2 regions of the Lysinibacillus sp. RS10 genome follow, and region 2 is predicted to be linked to the other one. Evidence: riboswitches for the same ligand, from Rfam matches in the RefSeq annotation. Region 2 holds a riboswitch; the other holds the start of a gene.
What was found. A riboswitch is a leader RNA that binds a small molecule or an ion and turns the genes downstream of it on or off. The one in region 2 is predicted to bind glycine.
Positions count from the first base shown of each region.

Region 1: it holds a riboswitch for glycine, as region 2 does, so the genes downstream of both, gcvT (glycine cleavage system aminomethyltransferase GcvT) here and ACB089_RS09060 (amino acid permease) in region 2, are expected to answer to the same signal.

Region 1 is NZ_CP167122.1:1,663,195-1,674,577, reverse strand. It holds gene ACB089_RS08545 (hypothetical protein) at 1-237, shown strand, start outside; gene ACB089_RS08540 (hypothetical protein) at 240-1,478, shown strand; gene gcvPB (aminomethyl-transferring glycine dehydrogenase subunit GcvPB) at 1,516-2,979, opposite strand; gene gcvPA (aminomethyl-transferring glycine dehydrogenase subunit GcvPA) at 2,972-4,318, opposite strand; gene gcvT (glycine cleavage system aminomethyltransferase GcvT) at 4,344-5,447, opposite strand; glycine riboswitch at 5,708-5,800, opposite strand; gene ACB089_RS08520 (shikimate kinase) at 5,945-6,460, opposite strand; gene ACB089_RS08515 (hypothetical protein) at 6,480-6,680, opposite strand; gene comGF (competence type IV pilus minor pilin ComGF) at 6,658-7,083, opposite strand; gene ACB089_RS08505 (hypothetical protein) at 7,076-7,393, opposite strand; gene comGD (competence type IV pilus minor pilin ComGD) at 7,386-7,826, opposite strand; gene comGC (competence type IV pilus major pilin ComGC) at 7,826-8,164, opposite strand; gene comGB (competence type IV pilus assembly protein ComGB) at 8,175-9,248, opposite strand; partial or broken gene ACB089_RS08485 (ATPase, T2SS/T4P/T4SS family) at 9,226-9,810, opposite strand; gene ltrA (group II intron reverse transcriptase/maturase) at 9,967-11,229, opposite strand.
Region 2 is NZ_CP167122.1:1,766,518-1,777,900, forward strand. It holds gene ACB089_RS09050 (hypothetical protein) at 1-2,149, shown strand, start outside; gene ACB089_RS09055 (glutaminase) at 2,449-3,417, shown strand; gene ACB089_RS09060 (amino acid permease) at 3,828-5,168, opposite strand; glycine riboswitch at 5,330-5,406, opposite strand; gene ACB089_RS09065 (rhodanese-like domain-containing protein) at 6,005-6,391, opposite strand; gene ACB089_RS09070 (biotin/lipoate A/B protein ligase family protein) at 6,733-7,563, shown strand; partial or broken gene ACB089_RS09075 (ribonucleotide reductase N-terminal alpha domain-containing protein) at 7,766-8,554, shown strand; gene ACB089_RS09080 (LAGLIDADG family homing endonuclease) at 8,763-9,614, shown strand; partial or broken gene ACB089_RS09085 (vitamin B12-dependent ribonucleotide reductase) at 9,691-11,383, shown strand, end outside.

The sequences.
Region 1 (11,383 bases), 100 kb from region 2:
ACTCTGCTTCCTATCCGTCGCTTCGCTCTTTCTTTCCGTAGCTCTGCCTTTTCTTTCCGTCACTCCGCCTTTTCTTTCCGTCACTCCGCCTTTTCTTTCCGTCGCTCTGCCGTCGCTCTGCCTTCTTTCCGTCACTCTGCTCTTTCTTTCCGTCATTCCGCCTTTTCTTTCCGTCACTCCGCCTTTTCTTTCCATCACTCTGCTCTTTCTTTCCGTCGCTCTGCCCTCTATCCGTAACTTTGCCCTTTCTATCCGTCACTCTGCTCTTTCTTTCCGTCGCTCTGCCTTCTTTCCGTACTCTGCTCTTTCTTTCCGTCACTCCGCCCTTTCTTTCCGTCGCTTTGCCTTCTTTCCGTCGCTCTGCTCTTTCTTTCCGTCACTTCGCCTTTTCTTTCCGTCGCTTTGCCCTTTCTTTCCGTCGCTCTGCTCTTTCTTTCCGTCACTCTGCTCTTTCTTTCCATCGCTCTGCTTTCTATCCGTCGCTTTGCCCTTTCTTTCCGTCACTCTGCTCTTTCTTTCCGTCACTCCGCCTTTTCTTTCCGTCGCTCTGCCGTCGCTCTGCCTTCTTTCCGTCACTCTGCTCTTTCTTTCCGTCATTCCGCCTTTTCTTTCCGTCACTCCGCCTTTTCTTTCCATCACTCTGCTCTTTCTTTCCGTCGCTCTGCCCTCTATCCGTAACTTTGCCCTTTCTATCCGTCACTCTGCTCTTTCTTTCCGTCGCCTTGCCTTCTTTCCGTCACTCTGCTCTTTCTTTCCGTCACTCCGCCCTTTCTTTCCGTCGCTTTGCCTTCTTTCCGTCGCTATGCTCTTTCTTTCCGTCACTTTGCCTTTTCTTTCCGTCGCTTTGCCCTTTCTTTCCGTCGCTCTGCTCTTTCTTTCCGTCACTCTGCTCTTTCTTTCCATCGCTCTGCTTTCTATCCGTCGCTTTGCCCTTTCTTTCCGTCACTCTGCTCTTTCTTTCCGTCACTCCGCCTTTTCTTTCCGTCGCTCTGCCGTCGCTCTGCCTTCTTTCCGTCACTCTGCTCTTTCTTTCCGTCATTCCGCCTTTTCTTTCCGTCACTCCGCCTTTTCTTTCCATCACTCTGCTCTTTCTTTCCGTCGCTCTGCCCTCTATCCGTAACTTTGCCCTTTCTATCCGTAACTTTGCCCTTTCTATCCGTCACTCTGCTCTTTCTTTCCGTCGCCTTGCCTTCTTTCCGTCACTCTGCTCTTTCTTTCCGTCACTCCGCCCTTTCTTTCCGTCGCTTTGCCTTCTTTCCGTCGCTATGCTCTTTCTTTCCGTCACTTTGCCTTTTCTTTCCGTCGCTCTGCTCTTTCTTTCCGTCGCTCTGCTCTTTCTTTCCGTCGCTCTGCTCTTTCTTTCCGTCGCTCTGCTCTTTCTTTCCGTCGCTTTGCCCTTTCTTTCCGCTGCCTTACTTTTGCTATCCGTCTCTTTTCCTTTTAAAAACCTATCTAAAATAAAAAAAGACGTCCAATAAGTACTAAAATACTTATCGGACGTCTTAATTCTATTTATTATGCTTTTTGATAGCGCAGCACTGGTGTACGAGCAGCGCGTGTTTCGTCTAGGCGAGATACGACTGTTGTATGTGGTGCTTCTTGAACGATTGATGGATTTTCTTCTGCTTCTTTTGCAATTTGAATCATCACATCGCAGAATGCATCTAACGTTTCTTTAGATTCTGTTTCTGTTGGCTCAATCATTAACGCCTCTTCCACATTTAATGGGAAGTAAGTTGTTGGTGGATGGTAGCCAAAGTCCAACAGACGTTTTGCAATATCTAAAGTACGAACGCCAAGTTTCTTTTGACGACGACCTGATAATACAAATTCATGCTTACAATGACGGTTATATGGTAGATCATAGAATGGCTCTAGGCGACACATCATATAGTTTGCGTTTAGTACTGCGTATTCTGTTACAGCTTTTAAGCCATCTGGACCCATTGTACGGATATACGTATATGCACGTACGTTGATGCCAAAGTTACCATAATAAGGTTTAACACGTCCGATTGATTGTGGACGTTCGTAATCGAAGTGGTATGTTCCTTCTTCTGTTCTTACTAAAACTGGTTTTGGAAGGAATGGAATTAAATCCGCTTTTACACCAACTGGACCTGAACCTGGGCCACCGCCACCGTGAGGGCCAGTAAATGTTTTGTGTAGATTTAAGTGTACGCAGTCAAAGCCCATATCACCAGGACGCGCTTTACTCATAACTGCGTTTAAGTTTGCTCCATCATAGTATACTTTACCGCCAACAGAGTGAATTAGCTCTGCCATTTCGATAATGTTTTCTTCAAATAGACCAAGTGTATTCGGATTTGTCAGCATTAATGCCGCTGTGTCAGAACCAACTACTTTGCGTAAATCTTCAATATCTACTAAACCATTTTCATCTGATTTTACAGTGATAGTTTCAAAGCCTGCAACTGTTGCCGATGCTGGGTTTGTACCGTGAGCAGAGTCAGGAACAATCACTTTATTACGGTGACCTTCACCATTCGCTTCATGGAATGCACGGATCATCATTAATGCAGTCCATTCTCCATGTGCACCTGCTGCAGGTTGTAATGTCACTTCATCCATACCTGTAATTTCAACTAATGACGTTTGTAGCTCGTAAAGAAGCTCCATTGCGCCTTGAGTCGTTGATTCATCTTGTAATGGGTGCACATTAGCAAAGCCTGAAAGTCGTGCAACAGCCTCGTTAATTTTCGGATTATATTTCATCGTACAAGAGCCAAGTGGGTAGAAACCAGAGTCTACACCGTGGTTTCGACGAGAAAGTGCTGTATAGTGACGCATAATATCAAGCTCAGAAACCTCTGGTAATTCTGCCGCTTCCGCACGTACTAAGTTCGCAGGAAGTAAATCTGCTAGATCAACCTCTGGTACATCAAGTGCTTCTAAGTTATAGCCTACGCGACCTTCTTTGGAAATTTCAAAAATGAGTGATTGATTTTCGTTATGCATTAAGAGCCCCCATTTCTGCAACAAGTGCATCAATTTCTTCCTTCGTGCGCAATTCTGTTACTGCGATTAGAACGTGATTTTTAAGAGAGTCATATGTTTGACCTAAAGGATAACCACCGATGATACCTTTTTCAATTAAGCCTTTATTGATTTCTTTCACACATTTATTTGTTTTCACAACGATTTCGTTAAAGTGTGCACCTTGGAATGCAACTGTAAAGCCTGCCGCTTCAAAAGCATTTTTAGCATAGCGTGTTTTCGCAATATTTTGGGTAGCCATTTCACGAACACCTTGTTTACCTAGAGCAGTCATTGCTACAGATGCTGCAAGTGCAAGAAGCGCTTGGTTAGAACAAATATTAGAAGTTGCTTTATCACGACGGATATGCTGTTCACGTGCTTGTAATGTTAATACATAACCACGACGACCTTCTCCGTCCACTGTTTCACCAATAAGACGGCCTGGAACTTTACGCATAAGCTTAGTAGTTACGGCAAAGTAACCACAGTGTGGACCACCGAATGCTTCAGCAATACCAAAGACCTGTGCATCTCCTACACAAATATCAGCACCTAGCTTACCAGGTGGTGTTAAAATACCTAGTGCAAGCGGGTTTGAAGATACGACAAATAAACTTTTTGCCTCATGTGCAATGTCGCCAATTACTTGTAGGTCCTCTATTTGACCAAAGAAGTTTGGATACTGTGTGATCACAGCTGCTGTATTATCATCGATTAGTTCTTTTAAAGCTTCTACATCCGTCACACCATCTTTATGAGGAACTGTAACAATTTCAATCGTTTGGCCGTATGCATATGTAGCAACGACATCTCGATACTCAGGGTGAACCGTTTCAGATACTAAAATTTTCTTACGGCGTGTGTGTCCAGCTGCAAGCATGCCTGCCTCAGCTAGTGCTGTTCCCCCATCATACATAGAAGAGTTTGCTAGATCCATACCTGTAAGCTCTGCAATCATCGTTTGGAATTCAAAAATTGCTTGTAATTCCCCTTGCGAAATTTCTGGTTGATACGGAGTATACGCTGTGTAGAACTCTGAACGAGAAATAACATGGTCCACGATAATTGGCTTATAGTGATTGTATACGCCTGCACCTAAAAACGATACGTTAGCATTTGTATCCTTATTTTTCGCAGCAAGTGCTGATAATTCTTTTAATAAAGCTGACTCTGATTTTGCATCTTTAATATCATATAGGCCTTTAAAACGTACTTTTTCTGGAATATCCTCAAATAACTCATCAACTGAAGATACACCAATTACGTCTAACATTTCTTGTTTATCTTGCTCCGTCATAGGTAAATAACGATGTTTCATAAATGTAGCTCCCTCTTTTCAAATATTATTTTGAACGCTTGTAAAACGGTGTTTCTACTGTCACTACCTTTAAGTGCTTACCACGAATTTCGATTTCTAATTCAGTTCCGATAGTTGCGAATTGGCTGTCAATTAATGCGTTACCAACATTACGTTTAGAAGAAGGAAGTTGAGTACCTGTTGTCACTTCACCGATTTCCTTACCGTCCTTAAATACTTTATAACCATGTCGAGGAATTCCTTTATCGATCATTTCAATGCCCACAATTTTACGTGACAGTCCATTCTCTTTTTGTGTCACTAATGCATCATGACCAAGAAAGTCTTCTTTATTTAATTTCACAGCAAAGCCAATACCCGCCTCAAGAGGTGAAATTGTCGCTGATAGCTCTTGCCCATATAATGGAAGACCCGCTTCAAAACGAAGTGTATCACGGCATCCTAAACCTGCTGGCACAACGCCTTTGTCTTTTCCAGCTTCTAAGATTTTATTCCATAACGCTTTAATATCTTCTGGAGAGCCGTATAATTCAAAACCATCTTCTCCTGTGTAACCACTACGAGAGACTAATGCTTTATGACCAGCAACTTCAACATCTGCTTGGAAACGGAAGTATTTAATGGCACTTACATCAGTAGCTGTTAATGATTGAAGTACCTCTTCTGCTAATGGACCTTGAAGAGCAATTTGTGCATATGCAGAAGATTGATTGTCGATTGTGACATCAAATTGATGTTGATTTTCCATCATCCAATCATAATCTTTTTCAATATTTGCAGCATTGACGCACAATAAATAATGCTGATCGGCTAATTTATATGTTAATAAGTCATCGACAACACCACCATCTTCATAGCACATTGCATTGTATTGCGCTTGGCCTACTGCAATCTTCGAAATATCATTTGTCAAAAGATTTTGTAAAAAATTTAGAGAATCAGGACCAGTTACTAAAATTTCACCCATATGTGATACATCAAATAAACCTGCACGATTACGTACTGCATCATGCTCTTCCTTAATAGAAGAAAATTGTACTGGCAATTCCCATCCACCGAAGTCAATTGTTTTACCACCATACTTTGCGTATGCGTCAAATAGAGGTGTACGTTGTAATTCGTTCGTCATTCTTTTTGCCCCCTTATTGTTAGTTCCATTTTTACTGGTAGTAGTTCGTCTGTTTTTGTATTAGTACAATGAATGTTCTGCCAATTTATTTTGAACGCTTAAGCAGAACATTTTGACATAAAAAAAGACAGACGAACCCCTTTTCGGGATTCTCTGTCCTTGCACCTGAAAGTTACACCAGACTGGCTCGCATTGTTACAATGCCAATCAGCCGGCTTTCTCCTTCGGTGGCTGTTGTAATACAGCTCTCTCCAGAGTTGCGTCTTGTACGAGTCCTTTTACCTGAGAGATTCATAACCTTTGCTACTTGCTCCTTCGGTGACGTCTACAACGTTCTCTCCCCGCACAATCATCCGCCCAAGATTAATCTTGGTACTATTTAGTATTCAATGAACTTTTAGTTACTTATTTGTCTATATCCTAACATTAATTGCATTGAAAAGGCAAACATTTTTTAAATTATAATAAAACACGAACATTAAATTTAATTTAAAATATTATCGTTCGCCTTTCAACCTTTTAACTTGGAATACTAAATACTCAAGAATTTGACGGATTGTCCTACTCTCTGTTAACACCTGTATATGTCCTGCCTCACGATAGAACTTTCTTCTGTAATGATACAGATTCTCTAGCTCCTCTTTTGTTGAACTCTGTACGATTGGTCTATTTGGATCATGCTGTATTCGTTTGTAAATATCTTCGAATGTCGCATCTAAAAAAAACACGAGTCCGCTGCGTCTCATTATTTTTCGATTTTCAGCATTGACTGCAACCCCACCACCTGTTGAAATAATACAAGCTTCATCTCTAAAATTTTCCAAAAATTCTGTTTCTATTTCTCGAAAACGTGCTTCTCCGTATTTTTCAAATATTTGTGGGATTGTCATACCCTGCTGTCTAACAATTTCACGATCCATATCATAATATGGCATCTTTAGAAAATAGCTTAAACGTCTTCCTAACGCACTTTTCCCGCAGCCCATAAAGCCAACTAAATATATTTTTCGCATTCGAATCACCTTCTTATAACTACGATTCTACACTGTCTGACAAAATTTGTCCCAATAAATTTATCGTAGCTCGAACATTCATCTTTTCTAGCCCTTCATATGTTCGAAACTGTATTTCATAAGACGTATAATACGTAAGAACAAAAGTAGTTACAAAAAATAATAATGCAATTGCGATTAAAAAAATAGCCCCTCTGTCATTTTTCAATAATTGGTACATAGAAGGTTCGCTCCTTTTGGATACCGCTTGGAAATTCAACAGCTACCGTTAACATATTTTTTTCATATTTGAACTGGCATTTATTTATACCAATTAACATTGGCACATGACCACCCTTTACTTGATCACGAATAATATTGCTATAACAATCAATATTATGAAGGGTATCTGCCGCTTGAAAAGTTATTCTCTTTCGATCTTTTCGAATCGTAAATGATGAAATATCCTCTAAATACATATTCAAATCATAAGCAAATAGCTCCCACTTCGATTGTTCATCAGACAGTACCGTTGTTTTCATTTCTGCGAACCAAAGCATAATGAAAACAACAAGATGAGCAATAAGCACAAAAACAACTAATTGGAACAACGCTTCTAATAATGTATAGCCCCGCTCATTCATCGACTTCACCTGTCAGCTGGATGCATTTTTTACGTAATTCTCGTGCATTTTGAAAGCTTACACATATCCCCTGCCCATCAAAAGCCCAATTATATTCTACATTTTCGATTGTATTAGAGCCTTCCGCTTGCCGTAAATAGCGATAGTGCTTTAAGCCCTCATAGGCCGTTTCAGCTGCTATAACCTCTAGCTTCTTATTGTAAAGAGTTGTTTTCATAGTGTAGCTAATGGGTATTAATGTCGTGCATAAAAACATGACAATGACCACTGATAGAATCGTTTCTACAAATGAATAACCAGATTCATTCAACTCTCGATCTCCCTCGCCCTAACGTAATCACAACCTTTTTAATGCCCTGGGGTGTATTAAAATAAATAGACCCTGGAGTCATGATGTTCCCATAGTAGTTATATATAATCGTGTGAACCGAACTCGAATCAGGAATGAATTCAACCCCTTTCGGAAAAGGGCGTGCATATAATTCGGTATAAAAATCTTTTTTAATGATATATCTTTTTGATGAACTCTCAAACTTCATCGAAATATATTCTCTTTGATGCATACTATAGGTTTGTATATATTGAATATCTAATTGAATTTGTGAAAAAAACTGTTCAAGCTCCCGATTTTCCGCTACTTTTAACGAATACTTTACGACAATTACTGACAAACACATAACGATAAACAATACCATTAGCATTTCAACAAACGTAAAGCCACGCTCACTTTTTATAACAACCATTATCCACCAGAACCTGTCTCAGCAGAGGTCTTTGCTAATCGTACTTCCCCTTCATTAGTGATCATAATCTCTTCCTTATTAGGACAGGTCGTTTCATTTTTCTTTAAATAGCCTTTTGCTACTAAATCATCAATTGTTGGATAAACCATAAAATCTACTCGATACGCCTCTACCTGCCCCTGCACCATGCTAATATACGCCTTACAGCCCTTCTCATCGATCGTAGCAAAATGTTTCGTAACGTTAGGAATTGTGATTAAAATTAATATTGATATAATCAACAAGACGATTAGCATTTCGATCAAAGTAAATCCGGCTTGCTGCTTTATACGTTTCATTATTATCCTCCTATACTAGTTCAATCATGTTATATATTGGTAATAATAAACTGACATACGCGGCAACTATGCACATTGCAATAATGATAAAAAAGCTCGGCTGCACAAACGCAAGGATTTTATGCAATAGCTGCTCCTGCTTTTCTGTCAATAATTCGCTATACAATACTAGCTCTTTCCCTAAATAGCCACTCTTTTCTCCATGCTCAACAAATGTCGAGAAATCCTTCTGCCAAACGGTCATCAAATTTACAGCTTGCGTTAGCGTATCACCAAAAACAACACGCTCCTTTATACATCGAGCCAGATATTGGAGAAATGGTTGAAGTCGCTGCTCCTCTAAAATTTGTAGACTTGCCTGTAAAGAAAATCCACTTTGTAGCAGACTTCCTAAATACGCAGCAAATTGTCTCGTCAAAGATATTCGTACCCAAATCCGAATAAATGGGGTTTTTAGAATCATATTTAGCTGGTGAGCAATTGGTTGCCGTTTGAGATAAAGCTGAAAAATCAAAATGCTACAAATTACTGCTATCACTACGACAATTAGAGCATCAGGAAAATGTAACAGTATTTTTGACAAAGCAACGCTTGTCTCCTCTGTGCCGGTAGTTCGACTTGCCACCATTTTTTCTATATTAGGGAAAAATACGGTGCGAAATACTAAAAACAACAGCAACAAAAATAGAATGAGTACCATTGGATACAAGAGTAGCTTCATTAATTTTTTCTTCGCCGACTCACTCAAAGCCATTTGCTTAGCCACACCTTTTAGCGTCTCAATCATATGGCCATTGTTTTCTGCAACTGTAATAGCCACTAAATGCTGCTTTGAAATATGCAAAGCTTCAAGAACTCCCGAAACACCGACTCCCTGCCTCAGCATTTTATTAATTAGCTTTTGTATTTCTTCATGTGCTTTAATATGATGGGGCAATAGAATAGAAATAGCTTGCGGGAATAAATAACCTTCCTGCATTAGCACGCTTAATCGACTAAAAAAACGGGCTTGTTCCTTTACTTGCCAAATTGTCGCCTTTTTATATTCAAAACGAATTCTCTCAATAAACTTTTTTATTCGCATAGTTCTGGCTCTCGATTAATTCTCTTTGACCTGTAAGCGTTACATCATGTGGTAGCTCATAGCTAGTTTTTTGCATAATTGCCTTAAGGGCCATTTGAAGATGAGCATTGCTTAATATTTCAAACAATGCACGGCGTTCTTCCTGGTTAATTGGCGATTGGAAAAGTGTTTGAGCAACAACACCTACCACAGTCTGACGAAGTTCTTCTACTGAAACACCTAAGTCAATGAATCGATAAAGGCAATTGACTGAATCCTTGGCATGAATCGTCGTTACCACTAAATGACCTGTTAAAGAAGCCTCGATTGCGATTTTCGCTGTCTCTTTATCACGTATTTCTCCAATCATAATAATGTCAGGTGAGTGGCGTAAAATAGCCTTTAAGCCTGTCGCATATGTAACACCTGCTCGTTCGTTCACCTGAATCTGAAGTAGATTAGCCTGATTATTTTCTACAGGATCCTCTAATGAAATGACGTGTCTATTTAACTCTGAAGAACAATAATGGATCAAAGAATACAAAGAAGTTGACTTACCAGAGCCTGTTGCACCAGTCACGAAAGTACAAGTTCATAAAAGTTTTTCCTTCTATTATATTTGTTATCATCCAAGCCAGTCATAGAAAGTCACACAGTAAATACAAATCGAGTAGGAGGGAGTGACTAACTCCCGACCTCTCCAACCACCGTACGTACGGATCCGTATACGGCGGTTCAATTAAGATGAATAACGCAAGATTTCATAACGAGCTTGCAGACTTTTGAGCCCTTGGTTACTCCAATAAGAGTTACCAAGGGTTCTGTGTAATATTGGACTTTTCGAAATACGCCAGTAACTCTTGCGAGTATTGCCCCATTCGTAAGCCTTCCAGTCTGGAACTCCTAAGCGAATAAGGTTGCGCACTTTCGTACGAGGCTTCTTCCAATTCTTCCATAAACACATGCGAAGTCTTCTTCTAATCCATCCATCCAGTGATTCAAATATTGATTTCGTATCCGCTAATGAAAAGTAGCCACACCACCCAATTAAGTATTGATTCAATTGTTGAATTCGGTACTCCATTGGAAATGGCTTCTTTCTAGCTGTTAATTCCCGAATTTTGTTCTTCATTCGCTTTATGCTCTCTTTCGCAATTCGAACTTGTGGTTCTTTGCGGGAGGTAAAGCTAAATCCTAGGAATTTACGTTGCCAAGGACGAGCCACTGCGGATTTCTTCTCATTTATTTTCAATCGCAGCGTCTTCTCAATAAAGGTTTTGATACTTGCCATCACTCGTTCTCCTGCTCGTTTTGTTTTCACATAAATATTGCAGTCATCGGCGTAACGGACAAATTTATGACCACGTTTCTCTAATTCTTTGTCTAATTCATCCAGCACAATGTTTGAGAGAAGTGGACTCAGTGGACCCCCTTGGGGTGTTCCTTCATCTGTATCATAAACGACACCATTTATCATGACACCCGATTGCAAGTATCTACGAATCAGCTTGAGTAGAGGTTTATCAGAAATTTTCTTCGCTAATGTACTCATTAGACGGTCATGGTTTACTTTGTCGAAGAATTTCTCTAAGTCCATATCTACTACCCAGCGATATCCTTCTTTTATATAGCCTTTGGCTTCTCGGATTGCATCGTGAGCACTTCGTTTTGGTCGAAATCCGTAACTATGATTCGAGAAGTTCGGGTCGTATAGGTTGGATAGCACTTGGGCAATTGCCTGTTGAATGAGTCGGTCTGTCACGGTTGGGATTCCTAATAGTCGCACACCGCCGTCAGGTTTCGGGATTTCGATTCTGCGAACTGGTTGTGGTTGGTAGGTTCCCTCAAGAATTTGCTTCTTAATCGTTAGCCAGTTTTCGACTACATGCTGTCGTAGGAATTTTACGGGCATTTTGTCTACTCCATGACTCCCTTTGTTTCGTTCCACCCGTTTGAGTGCGAGAAGCAGATTCTCTCGTGATAAAATTTGATTCATTAACATCTCGTTCGACTCCTCCGTGAATAGCTTGTCTTCTTATAACAGTTTCTACTGCACCCGCTCAATGTCCCTCATGGGATTCACCATTACCTCCATTAAGTCGGTCCTTCTGGATTTTCTGTGTTTATCATAGAAAACTGCATGCCAAGGGCTATTC
Region 2 (11,383 bases):
TGGCAACAAATATAATTTGACAACAACCTTTGGAGAATTTCAGGCACTTGCGAAAGACTTAGATAAAAAATATCAAGCTCTATCAACTACTGCTAAAGCGAATGTTACTAATTATGAAGTATTGAAAAGAGCACTTGCAGATATTGCAGCTGTCGAAGCATTAAAAGAAAAATTGAATAAAATGGGCAATGTTGATAAAAAGGATTTACCTCAGTTTTTGAAAAATCTTGAAGCGGACTATAATAAGCTAGACTATTTACAGCGCAGTTTAGATGTTAATGATGAAATATACAATGCGATAAAAATGGCATTGCATAACCCATCCAATATTGACGAGCTTACGGAAGTACGAGAGATTAATAAACAAATTACTGCATTATTATCCTACGAAAATTCTTATATCAAATATGTCCCTTCTAGCTTAGAGTCTTTACAAGCTGAAGTGAACAAAATTGAAACTCGAATGTCGAAGCTGTCAAAAGATTACAAAGCAATTGTACAAAAACAAACAATTTTACAAGAAGCGAAGCAAGATATAAAGAAAATTGAGCAGTTCTTAAAATCATTTGATAAATTGTTGCCAAATGATACACCGAGCAAGCAAGTGACTACTGCGAAATCGATCCGCTCTACTTACGAAAAGTTTACTTACAAGCAAATGCTATTAGTTCCAAATACGTATAAAGAAAAATTGCAGAACGCGGAAAATGCAGAACAAATTCAAATTATGAAATTAAACGCATTAATTCAATCGTATGTTGGGGACAAGCAGTATCCAATTAATCCAACAAAAGAGACATGGAAAGAGAACGTAGATAATGTCAATAAAATAATCAGTGATTATAAAAACTTAACGAAGACTTCAGCGGCCCAAATTAAAGACTATGATCGCATTTTAACATTGCAAAAAGATCTTAAGACGGCTGAAAAAGTTATTAAGGATATGGATGCCTATCTAAAACTTAAGAAAACATCGGGAGTCTCAGAGAGTAAGTTAAAATCAAGCTATAGCAGTTCACTAAAAGCCTATAATAAGCTAACAAGTTTACAGCAATCACTTGTGTATAATGCAAAAGAATTTTTAAATAATTCACCAGATGTGACTGTTGGTAACGGTGGTAAGGAACCACAAGATAAAGCAGCAGCCCTAGCTTTAAAAACAAAAATCGATTCTTTTGCAAACATCACCAACTATTCTCTGCAACAATTAGAAACAGAAGTAGCGAGTGCTACAGCGGAATATAAAAAATTATCATCCGATGCCCGTAAATATGTGACGAATTACGACCTACTAACAGCAGCAAGTAAAGATATTTCAGGCGCCAAATCGTTCCTTAAAAAAGTACAGGATGCTAAAGAAGAAACGGATGTTACGAAGCAGGTTAAGAAAATTCAATCAGTGCAAACAGCTTATGCAAAGTTACCTGCAAACCAACAGCATTTAGCTAAAGATGAGTATGAAAAATTACTTAAACTATTAGATGGCAATGTTCCAGACGTATCAAAATTAGATAATGAAATCGCTGCAATGATAAACAATGATATGTACACAGTATCTATAGAAAAAATTAAAGAGCTATCCACTCAATATAATAAGTTAAGCTCTAGTGATAAAAAACGTGTTACCAATGCTTCTATCTTAACTACGGCTGTCTCTGATGTGAAAAAAGTAGAGTCATTCATGAAGCAGTATGACAAATCATTCGAAAAAAATCCAGCAACTGTTATTAAAGCATTTTCAAAATTGACGTCAAAACAGACGAGTTTAATAAATGAAAGTGTTCGGAAAAAAATTGTTGAAGCAGAAGCAAAACAACAAGCTGCAAACGAATCTGCTTTAAATTTGGTGGAAATGATCAATGGGCTTGAGAAAAATGGAGAATATATTGCCAATTTAGATACTGAAGTTACGAAAATTCGTACATCGTATGACAAGCTTAGTTCTACTGAGAAAAAAATAGTGAAAAATTACTCGAAGCTAACGCAGGCAGAAAGTGATTTGAAAAAAGTTACGGAAGTATATGAGTTATATAAAACTTACGAAGCCGCAACAGAAGAAAAGAAGCCAGCTGCATATAAAACGTGGCAAACTGCTTATGGCAAGCTTTCGAAAAAACTTGAACTTCTTTATAAACAAATGCAGCCATAATATTTTAATTAGTACTAGCCCCGAATAACGAATTTATTCGGGGTTTTTCTGTAGCGAAAAAGTCTCTTGATAAATTTATTTTTTTCATTTGTGTAGAATATCAAATCTTCGCTATACTATTTACAGTTAATCATTAATTCCAGAAGGTACGAAGCCTCCAAAGTTTTAAAAAATTATATCGGATAGAGTCTTCATAGTGTAAACTAGGGAGGCTCTGTTTTTGCCTAGCATTAAATTTTTTTTAGTGAAGTGTACGGAAGAGTAACGGAGATGTATTTTTTTGGAAGGAGAACACAAAATTGCCGACAAATCATATCAACAATCATCATGACCTTGTATCAGAATGGCTGAAACAGTTTCGTCCTTATGCGAAAGAGGGACAATGCGCAAGCTATATTCCTGCTTTATCAGAAAAAGATCCAAATCAATTAGCTATTTCGATTATCGGACCAGATCGTAACGAAATCAAAGCAGGAGAGACAGCTGAACTGTTTACCCTGCAAAGTGTTTCAAAAGTTGTGACATTTATTTTAGCGTGTATGGAACGGGGATTACCCTATGTTTTAGAGCGAGTAGATGTTGAACCTACAGGTGATACCTTCAATTCAATCATTCGTCTTGAAAGCCATCAACCTGGAAAACCTTTTAACCCAATGATTAATGCAGGAGCGATTACAGTATCCTCTATGCTTGACGGAAATTCACCACAAGAGAAGGTTACAAAAATCCTACATTTTTTAGAACAAATCGTTGGCAAAAAAATAAGGGTAAATGAAGAGGTTTTTCAATCTGAATGGCAAACAGCTAATCGTAATCGATCATTAGCATACTATTTAATGGATTCTGGTTTTTTAGATTGCCCTGTAGAGGAGGCATTGGAGGTTTATTTGAAACAATGTGCTATTGAAGTCAATGTTTCGGATTTAGCGATGATTGGTTTAGTAATCGCCAATGATGGCTATCATCCTCTATTAAAAACGCAACTCTTTCCAAAGCAAGTGGCTAAATTAGCGAAGGCATTAATGGTTACATGCGGTATGTATAATGCTTCTGGTAAATTTGCTGCATTTATCGGGTTACCCGCTAAAAGTGGTGTCTCTGGTGCAATTTTGGTGGCTGTACCAAGTCATGCAGGCTTAGATTCACCTTTCCCTGCTGGCTGCGGTATTGGCATTTACGGACCAGCAATTGATACCATTGGGAATAGTGTAGCAGGCGTGAATTTACTAAAGCATATCGCTACCGAGTGGAATATGACGATTTTTTAAACAATGAAAAAAAGATGACTTCTGTGCTGAGGTCATCTTTTTTGTTCATAAGTATATATGGTAAGTAGTTCCGTTTACGGGAATCCTTTTCATTGTAGGATCGTTAGTTGGTAATACTCTTAACCCGTTCTCTCTCGCCTTGTTAAAGCAAATCCGTTCTACTATTATATTGTCTGGATTTTTCTCGTAGACAATAATATTACAATCAGAACAATGGTAAACAATAGCGTAATAGAAATAACGATCTTATTTTTAATAAAAACCCTCCTTTTTTTAACTCCCTTTTATTCATACTATCGTTAATTTGTTAGGGATTATTACTTTGAGAAAAATAGAAAAATCCTGAATAGATTTACTTTCTTTGAAGTGTCACTATTCAGGACAGTTATTTTTAATGCCTCTTAACGTAGTTATTTCTTTCTTTTCACTTTGTAAATCATCATTAGTATGATAAACCAAATTGGTGTTAACAGTAATGCCGTACGAGTTTCCTCTGAAATGAACATAATAACTAATAGAAATGCGAAGAAGGCAAGTACTAAATAGTTCACGAACGGAGTAAATGGTGCCTTGAAAATTGATGCCTCATGAAGTGCACGATTTTTCCGTTTATAAATGATATGAGAAATTAAAATAATACTCCACACCCAAATAAAGCAAATAGCACTGATCGTTGTAACAACACTAAAGGCGCTTTCAGGCATCAGTTTACTTAGTAATGCTCCTGCAGATACAACAATTGCGGAAACAACGAGTGCGTTACTTGGTACACTGTTTTTATTAAGCTTGGCGAACGATGGTGAAGCTTGCTTATTGTTCCCAAGATTATAAAGCATGCGGCTTGTAGAGAATAAACCACTATTACCTGCTGAAGCAGCGGATGTTAGAACAACAAAATTAATAATCCCTGCAGCAATAGGGATACCAGCTAGTGTAAATACTTGTACAAATGGACTGCTTACGGCAGACATTTCATACCAAGGATTAATGCATAAAATAACAAATAATGCACCTACATAGAATAATAAAATACGAAATGGAATTTTGTTAATGGCAGACGGAATATTTTTTCTAGGGTCGTTCGTTTCAGCAGCAGAAACACCTACTAATTCGACACCTACAAAAGCGAAAACAACCATTTGGAAGGCCATTAGGAAGCCGTATAGGCCATTCGGGAACATCCCGCCATGTGCCCAAAGATTTTCAACTGCAACTGTGCCAGAACTTGTTTGAAAGCCTGTAAATAACATGATTAGTCCAATAACGATCAGCGCAACAATTGTGATGACCTTGATAAGGGCAAACCAAAATTCTAACTCACCAAATAGTTTTACAGTTAATAAGTTTAAAAATAATAACAGTACTAAACAGCCAATCGCTGGTACCCATTGAGGTATATCAAACCAATATTGTGCATAAACACCGACAGCAATAATATCTGCCATAGCGGTCATGACCCAGCAGAACCAGTAAGTCCAGCCAGTGACGTAGCCTGCCCAAGGACCTATGTATTCTGATGCAAAATCAGTAAATGATGTATAGCCTGCGTTCGATAATAATAATTCACCTAATGCACGCATAACAAAAAATAGGGCAGTTCCGACGATTAAATAGGCTAAGATGATGGAAGGTCCTGCTAAAGCAATGGCTTTGCCTGAACCTAAAAATAATCCAGTGCCTATTGTTCCGCCAATAGCAATGAGCTGCACATGGCGATTTTTTAAATCACGTTTTAATTGATGTTGTTCCACGTTAATCCCCCTCAAAGATGCATAAAAATTTTGACTGGAAAATAAAAAGAGACTAGTATTGACACTAGTCTCGTAAACGTCAGAATAACAAATACCAATTGCGAATGCTGGATATGAAAAAATAAACATTCATGTGGTATAGCTTTCATGATGAAAGTAGATATTACTCCTCTGTCCTTTTGCCTGAGATAGTGAACCCTTCGGCGACGCAAAATGCGTTCTCTCCAGAACTGCTCCTGCTATAGTGTGATCCATAGCATTCATAGCTTGTATTGTATTGCTTGTTGATATTATTTTAAGATATTATACATCCTATCAGTGCTTACATAATTATTCAAGGGTAAATTTCAGCTATTTTCAGAAAAAAAGAAGATTATGGTTCGTCTAGGGAAATACTTTACGAAAAATAGTATTTTTAGGCATATGTTAATATGTGGATGATGTTGAATATTTGGTATAAAGTGAAGTTGTCATGATAACGTAAGTTTGATTTTCATTCCGGCTGGACGCTTTCCTCAGTTTGTCCGATCGCCTATCCACAACAAAGAATCCTCAATGAAAACGAGCAGAACATTACCTTGCGTTGCTTTTCCTTATTTCGTCCAATGCATGATTAGGTACTTAGTGAACATGAAGTAACTTGTTAGACGTTAACAATAAATATAATATAGTAGAAACTCAGAATTTTTTGCGAAAAAAGAAACCATCTCATAGTCATTTGAGATGGTTCTTTCGGTGTGAAACAAAGCGATATAGGTAAATATATATAAATTTACTTAGTTTCAAAGAGTGAATTTATTTATATAAGTCGCTAATGTCTTATCTATTTTGTTTCATTACTGTTTTTTGGACTTTATTTTACCTGTCCAAGTACGGAAGCCGCCTTGTAGTTGGTAAATTTGGTTGTAGCCACGTTTTTTAAGAAACAGTGCAGCTCGAGAGCTACGGCCTGTATTTTGGCAGTATAAATATACTGGTAAATCTGGGCGGATTTCTTTGTAACGTTGACGTAGTGTAGTTGAAGGAACATTTCGTGCACCAAGAATGTGACCAGCTTCAAATTCTTTTTGCTCACGTACATCGATCAGCTGAGCTTTACGATAGCCTTCAATAAATTGTTCTTGTGTTAGGTTTGTTACGGCTTTTTTTAGTCGCATAGAATTAATGACGATATATGCAATTACGACTACTAACATTATACCGATTGTGATAAGTATGTCCAAAATTTTCTTACCCCTTTCTATCTTCTTTATTATTATAAAAGATGCGCTAGCGATAGTCCAATGAGTTTGATAAAATTAATTACATTGTGGCTAGAATTAATCTATTGAATGTTATGAGTGAAAGGCCACAGAATCATTCCACCCTATTCTTGGATTAGGGTGGGGGATTACTTCAATAAAGAATAGAACTAAACGCAGAGTGTCAAAATTTTGAGAAGCACTATTTTGGGCTATCATTAATAGTTGGATGACATTGTTAAAACGTATGACATATATAGTGATGAGACTTATTTTGTACACGTTCGCGAAGGTTTAATTTAATACTTGTAGGAGATGAATATATGACAACTTGGTATTTTCTAAATTCAGGGAAATGTAGTCCTTCTTTTAATATGGCATTAGACGAAGCATTACTTGATTGGCACAGTGAAGGTTTAATTCCGCCGGTTATTCGTTTTTATGAGTGGGAGCCAGCAACTCTTTCGATTGGCTATTTTCAGCAGGCGAAAAGAGATATCAATTTAGAAGCGGTGCGTGAACAAGGACTAGGCTTTGTTCGTCGTCCAACAGGCGGTAGAGCCGTTTTACATGAGCATGAGTTGACATATAGCGTCATTGTTTCAGAAAGCTATCCAGATATGCCTGAGTCAGTGACAGAGGCATATCGAGTGTTAAGTGAAGGGATATTGAAAGGTTTTCATAATTTAGGTATGGATGCTTATTTTAGTGTGCCTAATACAGAGGAACAAAGAGCAGACTTAAAGAAACCTAAAAGTGCAGTTTGCTTCGATGCGCCAAGCTGGTATGAGCTTGTCGTAGAAGGTAAAAAAGTAGCTGGTAGTGCACAAACTCGTCAAAAAGGTGTTATTTTACAGCACGGAGCTATTTTACTTGATTTAGATCAAGAAAAGTTATTGTCTGTCTTCAATTTTTCAAGTGAAGAGGCGAGAGCACGTATGCGTAGAAAGATGCCAGAGAAAGCAGTTGCTATCAATAACCTTGTGAAAGAACCAGTGACGATTGAACAATGTGTGACAGCTTTTAGAGATGGTTTTGCAAAATCGTTGCAAATTGATTTAAAACCATTTACACTTTCTGAGGAGCAATTAGAATATGTGCATGCACTTGAAGAAAAAAAATATGCATGTGATGATTGGAACTTCAAAAAATAAAAAATGGTATAAGAAAAATATTTTTTTATCGTTCAAACCTTGTGAGGACGAGCATTTCGGATGCTATTCGAAATTGCAAGAGTTGAATTAAAAAACTATATATAGTATCTTTTTTAAAGATTAATACACAATATGTAGTGTTTAGCGACACATGATATTGTGTATTTATATTTGTAAGGCAGAAAATAAGGGAGGCAAAACGATGGTACTCACAAATCATCAACCCGAAGTAAACAAATTTAAACAGTTAAACAAAGATATTGAACAATTTCCACAGGTGCATCCTGTAACGCCTGATATGCACATTACGCATAAAGGTGTATCAAGGCTTGTGATGATCGATCGCTACTCGTTTAAGGATACGGAGAAGAAAACGTTAAAAGCCGGTGATTTCGTCGTATTAACAGTGAAGGCAGATCCAAAATTCCCTGCACGTGGTTTAGGGACAATCCAAAAGCTTGATATGTCTACAAAAACAGCAGATATTTTGATTGAGGAGGATTATCGTAGTGCTTTAGATGATCCAAAAGAGCAAGAAACGGGTGTGATTACGCGTTCAATCGACGTGCTAGAAAAGCCTCTTGAAATTTTTTATGAACAAATCGCAAAACGAAATGCAACAGGACTTGCTTCTGTTGAAAAAACACAAGAGAAACGTCAAGAATGGTTTGAGAAGTTTTATGAGCAACTAGTATCATTAAAATTCATTCCAGCTGGACGAGTTATATACGGAGCGGGTTCTGAAACAGATGTAACTTTCTTCAACTGTTATGTAATGCCATTTGTAGCAGATTCACGTGAAGGAATCAGTGATCACCGTAAGCAAGTAATGGAAATTATGAGCCGCGGTGGTGGTGTAGGGACGAATGGTTCAACATTGCGTCCACGCAACACGTTAGCACGTGGTGTAAATGGTAAATCATCTGGTTCTGTGTCATGGTTAGATGATATTGCGAAGCTGACTCATCTTGTCGAACAAGGTGGCTCCCGTTAACCAAAAACGGCGGGATTAAAATCTCGTGAATTGCTGGAACACCCTTAGAGCTTTTCTTGCTACAACGTAAACTGTGAAGTTAGGCGTGAATGCTTGAAAAAAGAAAAGATTGGGCAATCAGCAGCGAAGCATCTATGGAAACGTAGTTGAACGTTCAACGACTATTGAACCTTCCTAAACTTTGAACCACATCGGAGGTGGGAGCATGGAAGAAGTAAATCGTATTGTACGGAGACGTCCTTACGAGGCGCGAGACAAAGAACGATTGATTAAAAGAATTATTGAGTTGCATGAAAACGGTATGAGCCAAGTTGATATTGCAAAAACACTTAACATAGGAAGAGGAACAATCCTTAGATGGAATAAAGAGCTAGAGCTTTTTAAAGCGAGAGAGCCTGGTCAAGCGGGAAAGCTGAAAAATAAGAAGTATCATTATGATGAAAACTACTTTAAAAATATCGATTCAGCAAATAAGGCTTATTTAGTAGGTTATATTACAGGTGATGGTACTCTATCTGACCGTGGTAAATCGAAACGTCTTATTCTATCACTTGCTGAGCAGGACCAACAATTGCTTGAAGATATTGCAAAAGAATTGTCTATGCAAGAAGCGATTAAACTCCGTCAACGATGTGCACCAAATGAACAAAATCAATACTCTTTAATAATTAATTCAACAGAAATGTGCAATGATTTAATGAGGTTGGGGATTAAACCTCGAAAAACAGGCTTTGAAAGTTGGATTGATTTTAAAAATGAGGATTTGCAATGGACTTATTTAAGAGGTTTTTTTGATGCAGATGGCCATTTTTCCAAGCGTGGGAGAATAGGTTTTACGGGTAATCGCGAAATGCTTTTATCATTACTTCAATTTTTGCATAATCAACAACTAGCTTTAACGGTTCATAAAGTTTACCCAAAACAAGGATGCGTTGACTTATACATTACTCGAAAAGATGATGTGTTAAAGATTGTTCGTAAGTTATACGAACATGGTTCCATACGACTCAATAGAAAATATGATAAAATCAAATCCTTCTTTGATGATATAGTCTGATCTTATGTAAAAGCATAAGAATGTGGCAGAAATGACCACATCAAAAAAGTATTTCAAAATACTTTTTTGTAACAAAAAGCGTGGGGCACAAATGATTATGCTGGCAGATTGGCATCCTGATATCGTGGAATTTATTATATCAAAAATGCAAAATCCACGTATTCTACGATACCTAATCGAAAATACAACAGATGAATCAATTATTCGTCTAGCAAAAGAAAAATTAAACTTTAAACCTCTTTCATTCCAAGAGGAAGCTATGTATCAAGGTATTGTAAACTATAAAGGTATCGAAGGCTTAGGCGGTTTTGATACGGCTATTATTCGTGAAGCGGAAAACAAGCTTCGTGATGGTGGTACTTATACTGTTCACAATCAAGAGTTTTTAACGGGTGCAAATATTTCTGTAACATTAACGAAAGAATTTATGCAAGCTGTAGAAAATGACGCTGACTTCGAGCTTCGCTTCCCAGCGGTTGAAGAATATACAAAAGAAGAAATGAACGTTTACAACACGGAATGGCATAAAGTTGGCGACGTACGTGAATGGGAGAAAATGGGCTATAAAGTACGCACATACCGTACGATTAAAGCGAAAGAATTATGGAATTTAATCAACGTTTGTGCTACGTACTCTGCAGAGCCAGGTATTTTCTTCATCGACAACGCCAATGAAATGACAAACGCAAAAGCTTATGGTCAAAGCGTTGTAGCGACAAATCCGTGTGGAGAACAACCACTTGCACCATATTCTGTGTGTAACTTAGCAGCTGTGAACTTAGCGCAGTTTGCAAATAAAGAAGATCAAACAATTGATTTCGAAGCACTACGTGAAACAGTTCGTGTTGGTGTTCGTATGCAGGATAATGTAATTGATGCAACACCATACTTCTTAGAAGAAAACCGTGTACAAGCTCTTGGAGAGCGTCGTGTTGGCTTAGGCGTAATGGGCTTAGCGGACTTACTAATTTATTGTGAGAAAGAATATGGCTCAGAAGCTGGTAATGAGCTAGTTGATGAAATCTTTAAGACGATTGCTGAAACTGCGTATGAGACGTCAACAGAACTTGCGAAAGAACGCGGTAGCTTCCCATTCCTTGTAGGAGCAACTGAGGAAGAGACTGCACGTTTACGTAAAGCATTTACTGAAACAGGCTTTATGCAAAAAATGCCTGCACACATTAAAGAACAAATTTTAGCAACGGGTATCCGTAACTCACATTTACTAACAGTAGCTCCAACTGGTTCTACAGGTACGATGGTAGGTGTAGCAACGGGTCTTGAGCCATACTTCTCGTTCACATATTACCGCTCAGGTCGTCTAGGTAAGTTCATCGAGGTAAAAGCGGAGATCGTGCAAGAATATTTAGAACGTTATCCAGAAGTAAATGAAAATGACCTTCCTGAATGGTTCGTTACAGCGATGGAGTTAAAACCAGAGGCTCACGCGGATGTACAATGTATCATCCAAAAATGGATTGATTCATCGATTTCAAAAACTGTAAATGCACCAAAAGGTTATACAGTACAACAAGTTGAAAAAGTGTACGAGCGTTTATATAAAGGTGGCGCTAAAGGTGGTACGGTCTATGTAGATGGTAGCCGTGATTCACAAGTACTTACATTGAAAGCAGAAGAAAATGATATGGATCAATTATCATTTGAAGAAGAATTTGTAGAAGAGCCAACAAAACGTCCTGTTGTGTTAGTAGATACGATTCAAGCTTTAGAATCGACAACAGTAATTGGTTCAGATGTAGGGAATACTT